2 regions of the Ensifer sp. 38_S197 genome follow, and region 2 is predicted to be linked to the other one. Evidence: predicted binding sites of a transcription regulator. Region 2 holds the regulator's gene; the other holds the start of a gene.

Region 1 (6,470 bases), 420 kb from region 2:
AATGGGCTCGGTATCGAGAGATGACTGGGGCGTCGGAAACGCCGAAATCCCGGACCTTCCGGCTGACTAAAGCGCGCGGAAGGCCGGGCCAATAATTCGCTGATCGATGATCAATCGACGGTGCCGGGTCATAGTGGCCGGTTGTTTAAGGCGTTTTCCGCCTTTTGAAAAGGTCCGCCACTACGCCAATGCCGAAATTTATCGGGCGAAGTTGAGCCTGCGGTCGATGTCGCCGAGCGGCTGCACACCGGAGAGCAGCGCGCGCGCCTCGGCTTCGTCCTGACGGATCTGCGCCACCAGCGGATCGAGCCCATCGAACTTCAGTTCGTCGCGCAGGTGGCCGAAGAAGGTGACCGTACAGATCTCGCCGTAGAGATCGCCCGAAAAGTCGAAGACGAAGGTTTCGAGCAATGGCTCGCCGTCGCTGTCGACCGTCGGGCGGCGCCCGAAGCTTGCGACGCCGTCATAGAGCGAACCGTCGGGCCGGCGGAAGCGCACGGCGTAGATGCCCGGCCTCAGCTCCACCTCGGGCGCAAGCCGCATATTGGCGGTGGGAAAGCCGAGCTCGCGGCCGAGCTTCTTGCCGCCGATTACCTTCGCCTCGACGAGGTAGCGATAACCGAGCATGCCGGCAGCTTGCGAGACATCGCCTTCGCCGAGCAGCGAGCGGACATAGCTCGACGAGATGACCGATGCGTTTTCGTCGCGGAAGGCATCGACGAGCGTCACGCCAAAACCGTTGTCGCCGCCGGCGGCCATCAGGAAGGCGGGACCGCCCTCGCGGCCCTTGCCGAAGTGGAAATCGAAGCCGGTGACGACATGCGAGGCGTGCAGCCATTCGAGCAGGATGCGATGGATGAAATCCGATGCGGAAAGCTGCGAGAAGGTGCGATCGAACGGATATTCGATGACGGCGCCGAAACCCATGCCTTCGAGGATACGGGCCTTCAACGGCGCCGGCGTCAGCCGGAAGACCGGGGTTTCCTGACGGAACACGGTCCGCGGGTGCGGCTCGAAGGTCAGGACCAGCGCCGGCACACCACGCGCTTTCGCCTCTTCCAGCGCTCGATTGAGCACCGACTGGTGACCACGGTGCACGCCGTCGAAGTTACCGATCGCGACGACGCCGCCGCGCAGATGCTCCGGAAGCGGATCACGGGTCTCGTTGCGATGAAATACCGTCATCTCCGTCTTCCCGTCAGGCGAGCCGCGGCATCCAATACTTCGGCGAGGCGCCCTCCTTCTTCAGGAAGGCGGCCAGTTTCGCCTCGTCGGTCCGGCTTTCGTTCATGTATTCCTGGGCGTGGATGCCGGCGCTGATGTAGAGCAGATCGAAGCCAGCATCCTGGGCACCCTTGACGTCCGTCGGCATGCCATCGCCGATGGCAATCACGCGCGACAGGTCGAGCGCGCCGCGCACGGCCTTCGCCTCGGTCAGCGCCGCACGGTAGATGGCGATATAGGGCTTGCCGGCGATCCGGGCCTCTCCGCCCAACTCCTCATAGAGCTTGGCGATTGCGCCGGCGCAAGGGATCAGCCTGTGGCCGCGCTCGACAACCAGATCGGGATTGGCACAGATGAAGGGGATCTCGCGCTTGGCGAGGCCCGTCAGCGTCGCGCGGTAATGCTCCGGCGTTTCGGTCTCGTCGTCATAGAAACCGGCGCAGACGACCGTCTCAGCGTCTTCCGACGACACGATCTGCGTTCCGAGACCTTCGAGCAGCGGCAGGTCGCGCTCGGCGCCGATGAAGAAGATCTTCTTGTCGGCGGCGGCGATCAGCGCCCGCGTCACGTCACCCGAGGTCACGATCCGGTCATAGGCTTCGTCGGGAACGCCGAGACCGCGGATCTGGATCTTCACACCCGGATGCGGACGGGGCGAATTGGTGATCAGCACCACCGTCAGACCGGCCGCGCGCGCTTCGGCCAGCGCCTCGCAGGCGGAAGCGAAGGCCTGCACGCCATTGTGAAGAACACCCCAGACATCGCACAGCGCGACGTCGTAGCGTCCGGCGATTTCCCGAAAACTGTTGATCCTTGCGGCCATCCTGGCTTCCTGCAAACACGGTTTCCGGCTTGCATGGCAAGGAAGGCACAAGAATACAAGTGTCGCCGTTGGAAAAAGGGAACCCTTCCCGGGCAAAAAATCTAAGGGCCAATCCTTGACTCGTTCCGGAGCGAGCCTTATTTCGGCGTCGCTGGCACTCGACAAAAGAGAGTGCTAACACCCATCCGTCGGATCGGTCAGCGATCCGTAATGTCATTTGATCGAGGGATTAGACTAATGGCAAGCACCAATTTCCGCCCGTTGCACGACCGCGTCGTCGTTCGTCGCGTCGAGTCTGAAGAGAAGACCAAGGGCGGCATCATCATTCCGGACACCGCCAAGGAAAAGCCGCAGGAAGGCGAAATCGTGGCAGTCGGCTCGGGTGCTCGTGACGAAAGCGGCAAGGTTGTTCCACTCGACGTCAAGGCTGGCGACCGTGTCCTGTTCGGCAAGTGGTCGGGCACCGAAGTCAAGATCAACGGCGAAGACCTTCTGATCATGAAGGAAGCCGACATCATGGGCATCATCGGCTGATCGGCCGTCGTCCACACCTTTCCATGACAACCAATGGGCAATGAGCCCGGGAGTTTTCTCAAATGGCTGCAAAAGAAATCAAGTTCGGCCGCACTGCGCGCGAAAAAATGCTGCGTGGCGTCGACATCCTCGCTGACGCCGTAAAGGTCACGCTCGGCCCGAAGGGTCGTAACGTCATCATCGACAAGTCCTTCGGCGCTCCGCGCATCACCAAGGACGGCGTATCGGTCGCCAAGGAAATCGAACTCGAAGACAAGTTCGAAAACATGGGCGCCCAGATGGTCCGCGAAGTTGCTTCGAAGACCAACGACATCGCCGGCGACGGCACCACCACCGCAACCGTTCTTGCCCAGGCGATCGTTCGTGAAGGCGCCAAGGCTGTTGCTGCCGGCATGAACCCGATGGACCTGAAGCGCGGCATCGACCTCGCCGTCAGCGAAGTCGTCAAGGATCTCCAGGCCAAGGCCAAGAAGATCAACACTTCGGAAGAAGTTGCACAGGTCGGCACGATCTCGGCCAACGGCGAACGTCAGATCGGCCTCGACATCGCAGAAGCGATGCAGAAGGTCGGCAACGAAGGCGTTATCACGGTTGAAGAAGCCAAGACCGCCGAAACCGAACTCGAAGTCGTCGAAGGCATGCAGTTCGACCGCGGCTACCTGTCGCCCTACTTCGTCACCAACCCGGAAAAGATGGTCGCTGACCTCGACGACGTCTTCGTTCTCCTCCACGAGAAGAAGCTCTCGAACCTCCAGGCCATGCTCCCGGTTCTCGAAGCTGTCGTCCAGACCGGCAAGCCGCTCCTCATCATCGCTGAAGATGTTGAAGGCGAAGCCCTTGCGACGCTCGTCGTCAACAAGCTGCGTGGTGGCCTGAAGATCGCTGCCGTCAAGGCTCCGGGCTTCGGCGATCGCCGCAAGGCCATGCTCGAAGACATCGCCATCCTGACGGGCGGCACGGTTATCTCCGAAGACCTCGGCATCAAGCTCGAAAACGTCACGCTCGACATGCTCGGCCGCGCGAAGAAGGTTTCGATCTCCAAGGAAAACACGACGATCGTCGACGGTGCCGGCCAGAAGGGCGACATCGAAGGCCGCGTCGCCCAGATCAAGGCCCAGATCGAAGAAACCACCTCGGACTACGACCGCGAAAAGCTGCAGGAACGTCTTGCCAAGCTCGCTGGCGGCGTTGCCGTGATCCGCGTTGGCGGCTCGACGGAAGTCGAAGTGAAGGAAAAGAAGGACCGTATCGACGACGCCCTCAACGCGACGCGCGCTGCTGTTCAAGAAGGCATCGTACCGGGCGGCGGCACCGCGCTGCTGCGTTCGGCCTCCAAGATCTCGGTCAAGGGTGTCAACGACGACCAGGAAGCCGGCATCAACATCGTTCGTCGCGCTCTGCAGGCTCCGGCCCGCCAGATCGCTGAAAACGCTGGTGACGAAGCTTCGATCGTTGTCGGCAAGATCCTCGACAAGAACGAAGACAACTACGGCTACAACGCCCAGACCGGCGAATATGGCGACATGATTGCCATGGGTATCGTCGACCCGGTCAAGGTCGTTCGCACCGCCCTTCAGGACGCAGCTTCGGTTGCTGGCCTCCTCGTCACGACGGAAGCCATGATCGCTGAACTGCCGAAGAAGGACGCTCCGGCAATGCCGGGCGGCATGGGCGGCATGGGCGGCATGGACATGATGTGATAAAGGCGTAAGCCTTTCACAGCATCGTCCATAAAGCTTCGCCCATGCACTTAAAGCGGTTCAGCGCGTCAAGCGCGCTGAACGGGCGGCATGGACATGATGTGATAAAGGCGTAAGCCTTTCACAGCATCGTCCATAAAGCTTCGCCCATGCACTTAAAGCGGTTCAGCGCGTCAAGCGCGCTGAACGGGCGGCATGGACATGATGTGATAAAGGCGTAAGCCTTTCACAGCATCGTCCATAAAGCTTCGCCCATGCACTTGAAGCGGTTCAGCGCGTCAAGCGCGCTGAACGGGCGGCATGGACATGATGTGATAAGGCGTAAGCCTTTCACAACATCGATCCATCTGGATCGGAAAGGCGGCCCTCGGGCCGCCTTTCTTGTTTTTTATCAATACCATTGTTCGGCGGAGCACCCGGCAGCCTAGCTGCGGGCACAAAAACTCCACTGGTTGTAGTCGGGCTTCAAAAAACCGTTGAAGTCGAAAAAAAACGAACTATAACAGCGCCCCAAGTGAACGGAGATTCACAGGAGACTGGATAGCGGATCAAGGCGGGCGGCCAATCGCTTAAGCTTTTTCGTATTAACCGTGTATCCGGAATCTCTTCGAGAAAATCACGATAAGCATATAAGTATTTAATCGCAAATTTAGCCGCCCTCTCCAGCGAAATCACTTCGTCGGAGAGCTTCATTACTATCTCGCGACCTTTCGAGTGGTGAAACGCCCACGGTCAGTGGCGTGCGCTTCCCTATTGGTCGATGGCGGGCGCGATTTGCACAATGGGACGTGTTTTCTTGAGGCGCCGATAGGGTGCCCAGGAATGCTGCTGGGGTAGACCGTGTTCAAGATCACGAGAGCAAATTCCGTTCCCCTCGGCTCTCCGGGACAGCCGCACCTCGATCTGCCGCACCATGAGTTCCTGCAACAGTTCTGCGCGTCGGAGGGATGGTCGGGTGACTTGTCCACCGGACTGTTCCGGCTTGGCGAAAAGGCTGCCGCCATCCATGGCCTGCGCGACGGCGAATGCGGCCTGCTCAATTTCGTGCGCTGCTACGATCCGGCCGACCGCAACCACGTGCTCGAACTTTTCGAGCAGGCGGCGACAAGCTGCTCGTCCTTCTGCTTTTCGACGACGATCGCGCTCGAAGAACACGGCCAGAAACAGCCCCTGTTCTGCATCGGCGAATCCTCAGGCCTGGAACAGCGCTATTCCGGCACGATCACCGGCGTCTTCTTCTTCCCGCGCTTCCTGGTGGAAGGTGCCGGCCGGACATTGCTGCGGCAATAGCGCAAGCCTTGGCCCTGCCGACGGTTGGCGTCAACAGGACGTGAAATCCCCGCAAAAATGGTACGCGATCAGCGATCGCCGCAGACGCGGCCTTGATGATGCGCCGCCCGATCAGGCGGCGGCTGCCTCGTCGTCGCCGTTAAGCAGAAGCGTTATTGGGGCCGGGCGTCCGAGCAGGTAGCCTTGTGCCTCGTCGCAGCCTTCCGCCTGCAGGATATCGAGCTGCTTCTGCGTCTCGACGCCCTCGGCAAGAACCGGCACGGACAGGCTCTGACCGAGCGCCAGGATGGCGCGAACGATCGCCTTGGCCTGCGGACTGCCCTCCACCTCCCACATGAAGCTCTTGTCGAGCTTGATCTTGTCGAAGGGGAACGACCGCAACGTTTCGAGCGAGGAGTATCCGGTGCCGAAATCGTCGATCGCGATCGTCACGCCGAGCTCCTTGATCTGACGCAGCGTCAGCAGCGCGCGCTCCTTGTCGTCGATGATCGTCGATTCCGTGATTTCGAGCTCCAGCCGGTTCGGGTCGAGCCCGGTTTCGGCAAGCACGTCCTGCACCAGGCTGACGATATCGCCGTTAGCGAGTTGGACCGGCGACAGGTTGACGGCAATCTTGTGGTTGCTCGCCCAGCCTGCGGCCTCGCGGCAGGCTTCGCGCAACACCCATTCGCCGATCGGCAGGATCGCGCCGCACTCCTCTGCGAGCGGGATGAACTCGTTCGGCGGTACCATTCCGCGTTCGGGGTGATGCCAGCGCAGCAGCACCTCGTAGCCGATGACGGTGCCGGTCATCACCGACTTCTGCACCTGGTAGTGCAAGGCAAGCTGGTTCTTGTCGACGGCATCCCAGAGATCGTTGGCGAGCGCGCGCCGCTGGCGCGCCGCCTCGTCCATCGAGA
Region 2 (6,470 bases):
TCTCGCGGGCCAGCCGGATCGCCTTCAGCGCATCCTCGACATTGTGCAGCCGCCCCAGGAACTTGAGGTCGCGGTCGTTCAACGCCTGGACGCCGAGCGAGACGCGATTGACGCCGGCAGCGCGATAGCCGTGGAAGCGCGTCGCCTCGACGCTCGAAGGGTTGGCCTCCATGGTGATTTCGATGCCGTTGGGCACATGCCAGTGGCGAGCAATTCCCTGCAGGATCGCGTCGACCGTCGAAGGCTCCATCAACGACGGCGTGCCGCCGCCCATGAAGATACTGGTGATGCTGCGCGGACCGGAAAGCTCACGCGCTTCCTGCATTTCCTTCAGGAAGGCGGAAACGAAACGCGGCTGGTCTACCGGCTGGTGACGCACATGGCTGTTGAAGTCGCAATAGGGGCATTTGGCCGCGCAGAACGGCCAGTGTACATAAACTCCGAAACCGGGGTCCATGCCGTCACCGATCGCCGTTAGCGTGGCCGTCTGCATCGTTGCGTCTCTCATGGTCACTTTCACAGGGAGCGGGAGTGGGCGGAAAGCCGCCCACACTTTTCCTCATCCCGCTCCAATCAGGCTCCGAGGCAGGTCTCGGCAAAAATCTTGAAGGCGCGGGCGCGGTGCGACAGGGCCTCCGCGTCGCCCGGTTTCCAGCCGTGCTTCTCGTCGGCGCTCATCTCGCCGAAGGTGGTTTTGTAACCTTTCGGCTGGAACACCGGATCGTAGCCAAAACCCTGGCTGCCGCGCGGCGGCCAGACGACGTGGCCTTCGACCTCGCCGCGGAAGAGCTCCACATGGCCATCCGGCCAGGCAAGGCAGAGCACCGAGACGAAGCGGGCGGTGCGCTCGGCCGGCGTGATGGCGCCTTTTTCCTGCAGCGCCTTTTCGACCTTCTCCATCGCCATCGCGAAATCGCGGCTTCCGTCCTCGCGCTCCGCCCAGTTGGCAGTATAGACGCCGGGTGCGCCGCCGAGTGCGTCGATCGCAAGACCGGAATCGTCCGAAAGCGCCGGCAGGCCGGAAGCCTTGGCCGAGGCGAGCGCCTTGATCGTCGCGTTCTCCTCGAAGGTGGTGCCGGTTTCGTCGGGCTCGATGAAGTTGAGGTCCGCAGCCGATTTCGCCTCGAAGCCGAGCGGGCCGATCAGGTCGCGGATTTCGCGGATCTTGCCGGCATTGTGGCTGGCGACGATCAGCGTCTTGTTGTCCAGTTTGCGCATGGTGTCCCGTTTCGTGTTCATTCGATGGACCACAGGCCCGGTTCCGCACATTCGAGGCTGTTGCCGGCCGGATCGCGGAAATAGAAGGACCGCGCCCCGTTCGGCCAGCGAAGATCGCTTTCGATGGCGACGCCGGATGCTTCGAGTTTGGCCCTCCAGGCGTCGAGTGCCTCTGCGGCCACGCGAAAGCACATGTGACCCCGGCCGGTCGTGCCGTGCGGCGGCACCGGCAGCGCGGCGTCCGGCGCCGGCGGTTTCACCGTCTCGGCCGGATTGAAGATCAGCAGCACGCCCTGGCCACAGCGGAAGAAGACATGGCGGTTCCCCGCCCGGGTGATCCTTGTCAGGCCGAGCACGCCGCCGTAGAAGGCCTCGGCGGCATCGAGATCGGCCGCATAGAGCGCAGTCTCGAGTATGCCTTCCAGTGCCGGGGCCATCTCTTCTCCTGCGGTCAGCCTGCGATCGCCTGCTTCTGCAGCGCGACCAGTTCGGCGATGCCCGACTTCGCGAGACCCATCAGGCTCGCGAATTCTTCTTCGCTGAAGGGTTTGCCTTCGGCCGTGCCCTGGATCTCGACGATGCCGCCGGAACCGGTCATGACGAAGTTGGCATCGGTCTCGGCGGCGGAATCCTCGAGATAGTCGAGGTCGATCACCGACTGGTTGGCGAAGATGCCGCAGGAGATGGCGGCGACATGGTCCTTCAAGACCTTCTCGACCTTGACCATGTTGCGCGCTTCCATCCACTTCAGGCAGTCGTACAACGCCACCCAGGCGCCGGTGATCGAGGCCGTGCGCGTGCCGCCATCCGCCTGGATGACGTCGCAGTCGATCGAGATCTGGCGTTCGCCGAGCGCCGGCAGGTCGACAACGGCGCGCAGCGACCGGCCGATCAGGCGCTGGATTTCCTGGGTGCGGCCGCTCTGCTTGCCGTTTGCCGCCTCGCGCTTCATGCGCTCGCCGGTGGCGCGCGGCAGCATGCCGTATTCCGCGGTAACCCAACCCTTGCCGCCGTTGCGCAGCCAGGCCGGAACCTTCTCTTCAAGGCTGGCCGTGCAGAGCACGTGCGTGTCACCGAACCGCACCAGACAGGAGCCTTCTGCGTGCTTGGAGAAATTGCGCTCGAAGGAAACCTTGCGCATTTGGTCGGTTTTTCTGCCGGATGGCCGCATCGTCAACTCCTATCGTATCTGGTGAGCCTTCTAGAGCATGGCAGAGCTAAAGGGAACCGGTGGATGGCCGGGGGTGGGGCCGTTTTTTCCCTTTTGCCATCGGGCGGCGGGATCACTATATTCCGGGCACGGCAGGATGTGCCTGCAAGTGTGGAGTGATATGGTACTGCGCAATCCCGGAGCAAAGGAAATCGCCGCCGCGCTGGACGAGCGCTCGGGTGAGATTTTCCGCCGCATCGTGGAAACCTATCTGACGAGCGGCGAGCCGCTCGGCTCGCGCAATCTGTCGCGGCTTCTGCCGATGTCGCTCTCTCCCGCTTCCGTTCGTAACGTGATGAGCGATCTCGAAGACCTCGGTCTCATCTATTCGCCGCATGTCAGCGCCGGTCGCCTGCCGACCCAGACGGGTCTGAGGTTCTTCGTCGACGCCTTCATGCAGGTCGGCAATCTCTCGGCGGAGGATCGGGCTTCGATCGATCGCCATGTCCGTCGTGATGACCACCTGCAGCCGGTGGAATCCCTGCTAGCGGAGGCGAGCCAGATGCTTTCGGGCATGTCGCGCGGGGCGGGCCTCGTCATCACCGCCAAGGCCGATCCCATCCTGAAGCATGTCGAATTCATTCGCCTGGCGCCAACCAAGGCGCTTGCGGTTCTCGTTGGCGAGCATGACCAGGTGGAAAACCGCATCATCGAACTGCCGGCCGGGGTCACCAGCTCGCAGCTCACCGAAGCGGCAAACTTCCTCAACGCCCACCTTGCCGGCCAGACGATCGCCGAGGTGCGCACGCAGCTCGAAAAGGTGAAGCAGACGGTGCGCGGCGAACTCGACGCACTGTCGCAGGACCTCGTCGAGCGCGGTCTTGCCATCTGGTCGGGCAGCGAAGGTGACGAGAAACCGGCGCGGCTGATCGTGCGCGGGCGGGCCAACCTGCTGGAAGGGTTGGAGGGAGCCGAGGATATCGATCGGCTTCGCATGCTCTTCGACGACCTTGAAAAGAAGGACAGCCTGATCGAGCTGCTCGATCTTGCCGAGAGCGGCCCGGGTGTCCGTATCTTCATCGGCTCGGAAAACAAGCTCTTTTCGCTCTCCGGTTCGTCGCTGATCGTCGCGCCCTATCGCGATGGCGAGGACCGCATCGTCGGCGCGGTCGGCGTCATCGGCCCGACGCGGCTCAACTATTCCCGCATCGTGCCGATGGTCGACTATACCGCGCAGCTTATGTCGCGGCTCTCCCGCTGAAGGCGCGCTTTTGGTCGCGCGCGTGATTGAACCCTTGATTTTTCGCCCCCAAACCTCGATATCGGCTTCAAATCCAGTCACAGGGCATTTTTGCTGAAACGCAGGCTCGCGCTTGCGGCGTGGAAATGCGAAGGACGATAGAGACGACACTGCGGAGAACGTCATGACCGACGATACGAACAAGCACGGACCCGAGGCCACCGACGAGGTACGCGATGCCGCGCCGGACGCTGCCGAAGCTGCTGAAGCCGCGCCGGTTGCCGAGCCCGACCCGTTGGAGCTCGCCAAGGCGGAAAATGCCGAGTTGCGCGACAAATACCTTCGGCTTGCCGCCGAGATGGACAACCTGCGCCGCCGTACCGAACGCGACGTCAAGGATGCGAAGTCCTATTCCGTCGCCGGTTTTGCCCGCGATATGCTCGCGGTTTCGGACAATCTGCGCCGGGCGCTCGATGCCATTCCGGCAGAGGCCAAGGAAGCAGGCGAGGCTGGCCTCACCGCTCTGATCGAGGGCGTGGAAATGACCGAGCGCTCGATGCTTGCGGCGCTCGAACGCCACGGCGTCAAGAAGCTGGAGCCGGAAGGCCAGAAGTTCGACCCGAACTTCCACCAGGCAATGTTCGAGATCCCCAATGCGGATGTGCCGAACAACACGGTGCTGCAGGTCGTTCAGGCCGGCTACACCATCGGTGACCGTGTGCTGCGTCCGGCCATGGTCGGCGTTTCCAAGGGCGGCCCGAAGGTCGTGGCTGCCGAGAACGGCGACGCTCCGGCGGTCTGATCCAGCCCGTCAGAATTCGAAAACGCCGCGCGAGTTTCGCGCGGCGTTTTCGTTTGGAGGACAGGACAGCGGCGGCGCCCGCGCGATCGCTATCCGAAGAGCTGGCGCAGGTGGTCGTTGAGGAAGCGGCCTTCCGGGTCGACCTTGGCCCTCAACGCCCGGAAATCGCCGGCGCGGGGATAGAGCGCCGTGACGTCTTCCGCGCCGAGGAAGTGAAGTTTGCCCCAGTGCGGCCGGGAGCCGTATTGACGCAGGATCGTATCGACGTCCTTCAGGTATTCCCAATAGTCGGTGCCGGGCTCGCCGGAAACCGAAAGCGTGATCGAATCCTGCTCGTAGAAGGGGCTGATCCAGCCGGTATCGCCGGCGGTGAAGCGGTACTCGATCGGGTAGATGCAGGTCGGGTGCTTTTCCAGCATCAGCTTGCGCACCGCCTTCACCGCCTCCTTGCCGTGGGCGACGGGCACCGCGTATTCGAGCTCGTGGAAATTCGGGACGTACTCGATCGGGTAGATCTCCGAGGAATAGGCGATCTTCTCGAAGCGGCGCTCCGTCGGTGCTTCCTCGGTGATGTCGATCACCTTCATCTCGCAGACGTCGGATGTTCTGTCCGTCGTCGAGACCGACGCCGTGTCAGGCAGGCAATAGCAATGCCGGCTCTCCGGTACCGGACACCAGAAAAAGCCAAAATGGCGGTGCTTGGCCGCCAGTTCGTCGTGCTGTTCGATCATCTCGTCGAAGGTGCAGCGCCAGAGTTTTTCATGCAGGTTGTAGCTATCCATCGCCTGCAGCGTGATCTCGGAGATCACGCCGAGCATGCCGACCGACACCCGCGCCGCTTCGAGCAGGTCCGGTGTGGTCTCGTCGACGACGAGAATGCTGCCATCCGGTTGCACCAGGCGCATGCCGACGATTTGCGAAGCCATGTTGCCGAGCCTCGCGCCGGTCCCGTGCGTGCCGGTCGTCAGCGCGCCGGCCAGCGCCTGGCTGTCGATGTCCCCCTGATTGATCAGCGACAGGCCGCTGGATTTCAGCACCTTGCCGAGCTGATTGATCGTGGTGCCCGCCTTCACCGCCACCCGCTTGCGCGCGTAGTCGATGCCGACGACGCCCTGCATGCTGGAGAGCGTCAGCAGCAGCCCGCTGGTGAGCGCCACCGGCGTGAAGGAATGGCCGGAGCCGGCGCAGCGCACGTTCAGCCCTTGCGCGGTCGCCTCGCGCACCATTTCTGCCAGTGCCGCCTCGCTCTCCGGCGCGCCGCGATGGCGCACGATGCATGATTGGTTTCCGACCCAGTTGCGCCAGTGGCCACCTGCCTGAAGCATTTTCCCCTCCCTCAAACCGCGGTGAAGCAATTGTCGACGAACAGATGCGTGCCGTTGATGAAGCTCGCCTCGTCGCTCGCCAGGAACAGCGCCGCGTTTGCCACCTCTTTCGGGTCGCACATGCGGCCCTGCTGCGCGGCGATGGCGGCCTCGGAAACGTCGACCCCGTATTTGCTGAGGCCGACCAACTCGCGCTTGCCATGATCGGTGGCGATGAAGCCCGGGCAGACGGCGTTGCAGCGGATGCCGCGGTCACGGAACTCGACGGCGATGGCGCGGGCGAACATGTGGCAGGCGCCCTTGGTCGTGTCGTAGAGCACCTCCATCGGCGTTGCCGCCACGGCCGAGATCGACGAGGTGCAGACGATGCTGCCGCCGCCGGCGGAAAGCATGCCGGGTAGAACCGCCTTGGTCATCAGGAACATGCTGCGCACGTTGACCGCCATCAGACGGTCCCATTCGTCCTCCTCGACCTCGAGGAAGGGGCCGACGGCAAGGATGCCGGCGTGGTTGAAGAGCACGGTGATGGCGCCGAACGCCGCCTCGACCGCCTTGACGGCCGATGTCACCTCCGCGGATACCGAGACATCGGCGGGCGCGAAGATCGCCTCGCCGCCCTTGGCGCGGATCGACGCCGCGACCTCTTCGCCCTTGCTGCGCGGCAGGTCGACGATGCCGACCTTGGCGCCTTCGCGCGCGAAAAGCTCCGATGCCGCCAGGCCGCAACCGCCCGCG

Evidence for each region. Region 2 encodes HrcA, which represses chaperone genes, less so after heat shock. Its sites were predicted from a motif close to GTTAGCACTCNCNNNNNGNGAGTGCTAAC; they were not measured.
Region 1: groES (co-chaperone GroES) is a predicted target of HrcA. The motif match lies at 2,198-2,226, and genes of this name have one in related genera.

Annotation. Positions count from the first base shown of each region.
Region 1 covers NZ_JBXOVZ010000002.1:1,637,465-1,643,934, reverse strand. The annotation lists gene AC1Z3V_RS21035 (bifunctional riboflavin kinase/FAD synthetase) at 199-1,185, opposite strand; gene AC1Z3V_RS21030 (TIGR01459 family HAD-type hydrolase) at 1,199-2,047, opposite strand; gene groES (co-chaperone GroES) at 2,285-2,581, shown strand; gene groL (chaperonin GroEL) at 2,644-4,281, shown strand; gene AC1Z3V_RS21015 (hypothetical protein) at 4,747-4,974, opposite strand; gene AC1Z3V_RS21010 (hypothetical protein) at 5,122-5,571, shown strand; gene AC1Z3V_RS21005 (bifunctional diguanylate cyclase/phosphodiesterase) at 5,683-6,470, opposite strand, start outside.
Region 2 covers NZ_JBXOVZ010000002.1:1,215,149-1,221,618, forward strand. The annotation lists gene hemW (radical SAM family heme chaperone HemW) at 1-493, opposite strand, end outside; gene rdgB (RdgB/HAM1 family non-canonical purine NTP pyrophosphatase) at 574-1,218, opposite strand; gene AC1Z3V_RS19035 (VOC family protein) at 1,236-1,655, opposite strand; gene rph (ribonuclease PH) at 1,670-2,389, opposite strand; gene hrcA (heat-inducible transcriptional repressor HrcA) at 2,550-3,629, shown strand; gene grpE (nucleotide exchange factor GrpE) at 3,793-4,410, shown strand; gene AC1Z3V_RS19055 (D-arabinono-1,4-lactone oxidase) at 4,500-5,735, opposite strand; gene AC1Z3V_RS19060 (SDR family NAD(P)-dependent oxidoreductase) at 5,747-6,470, opposite strand, start outside.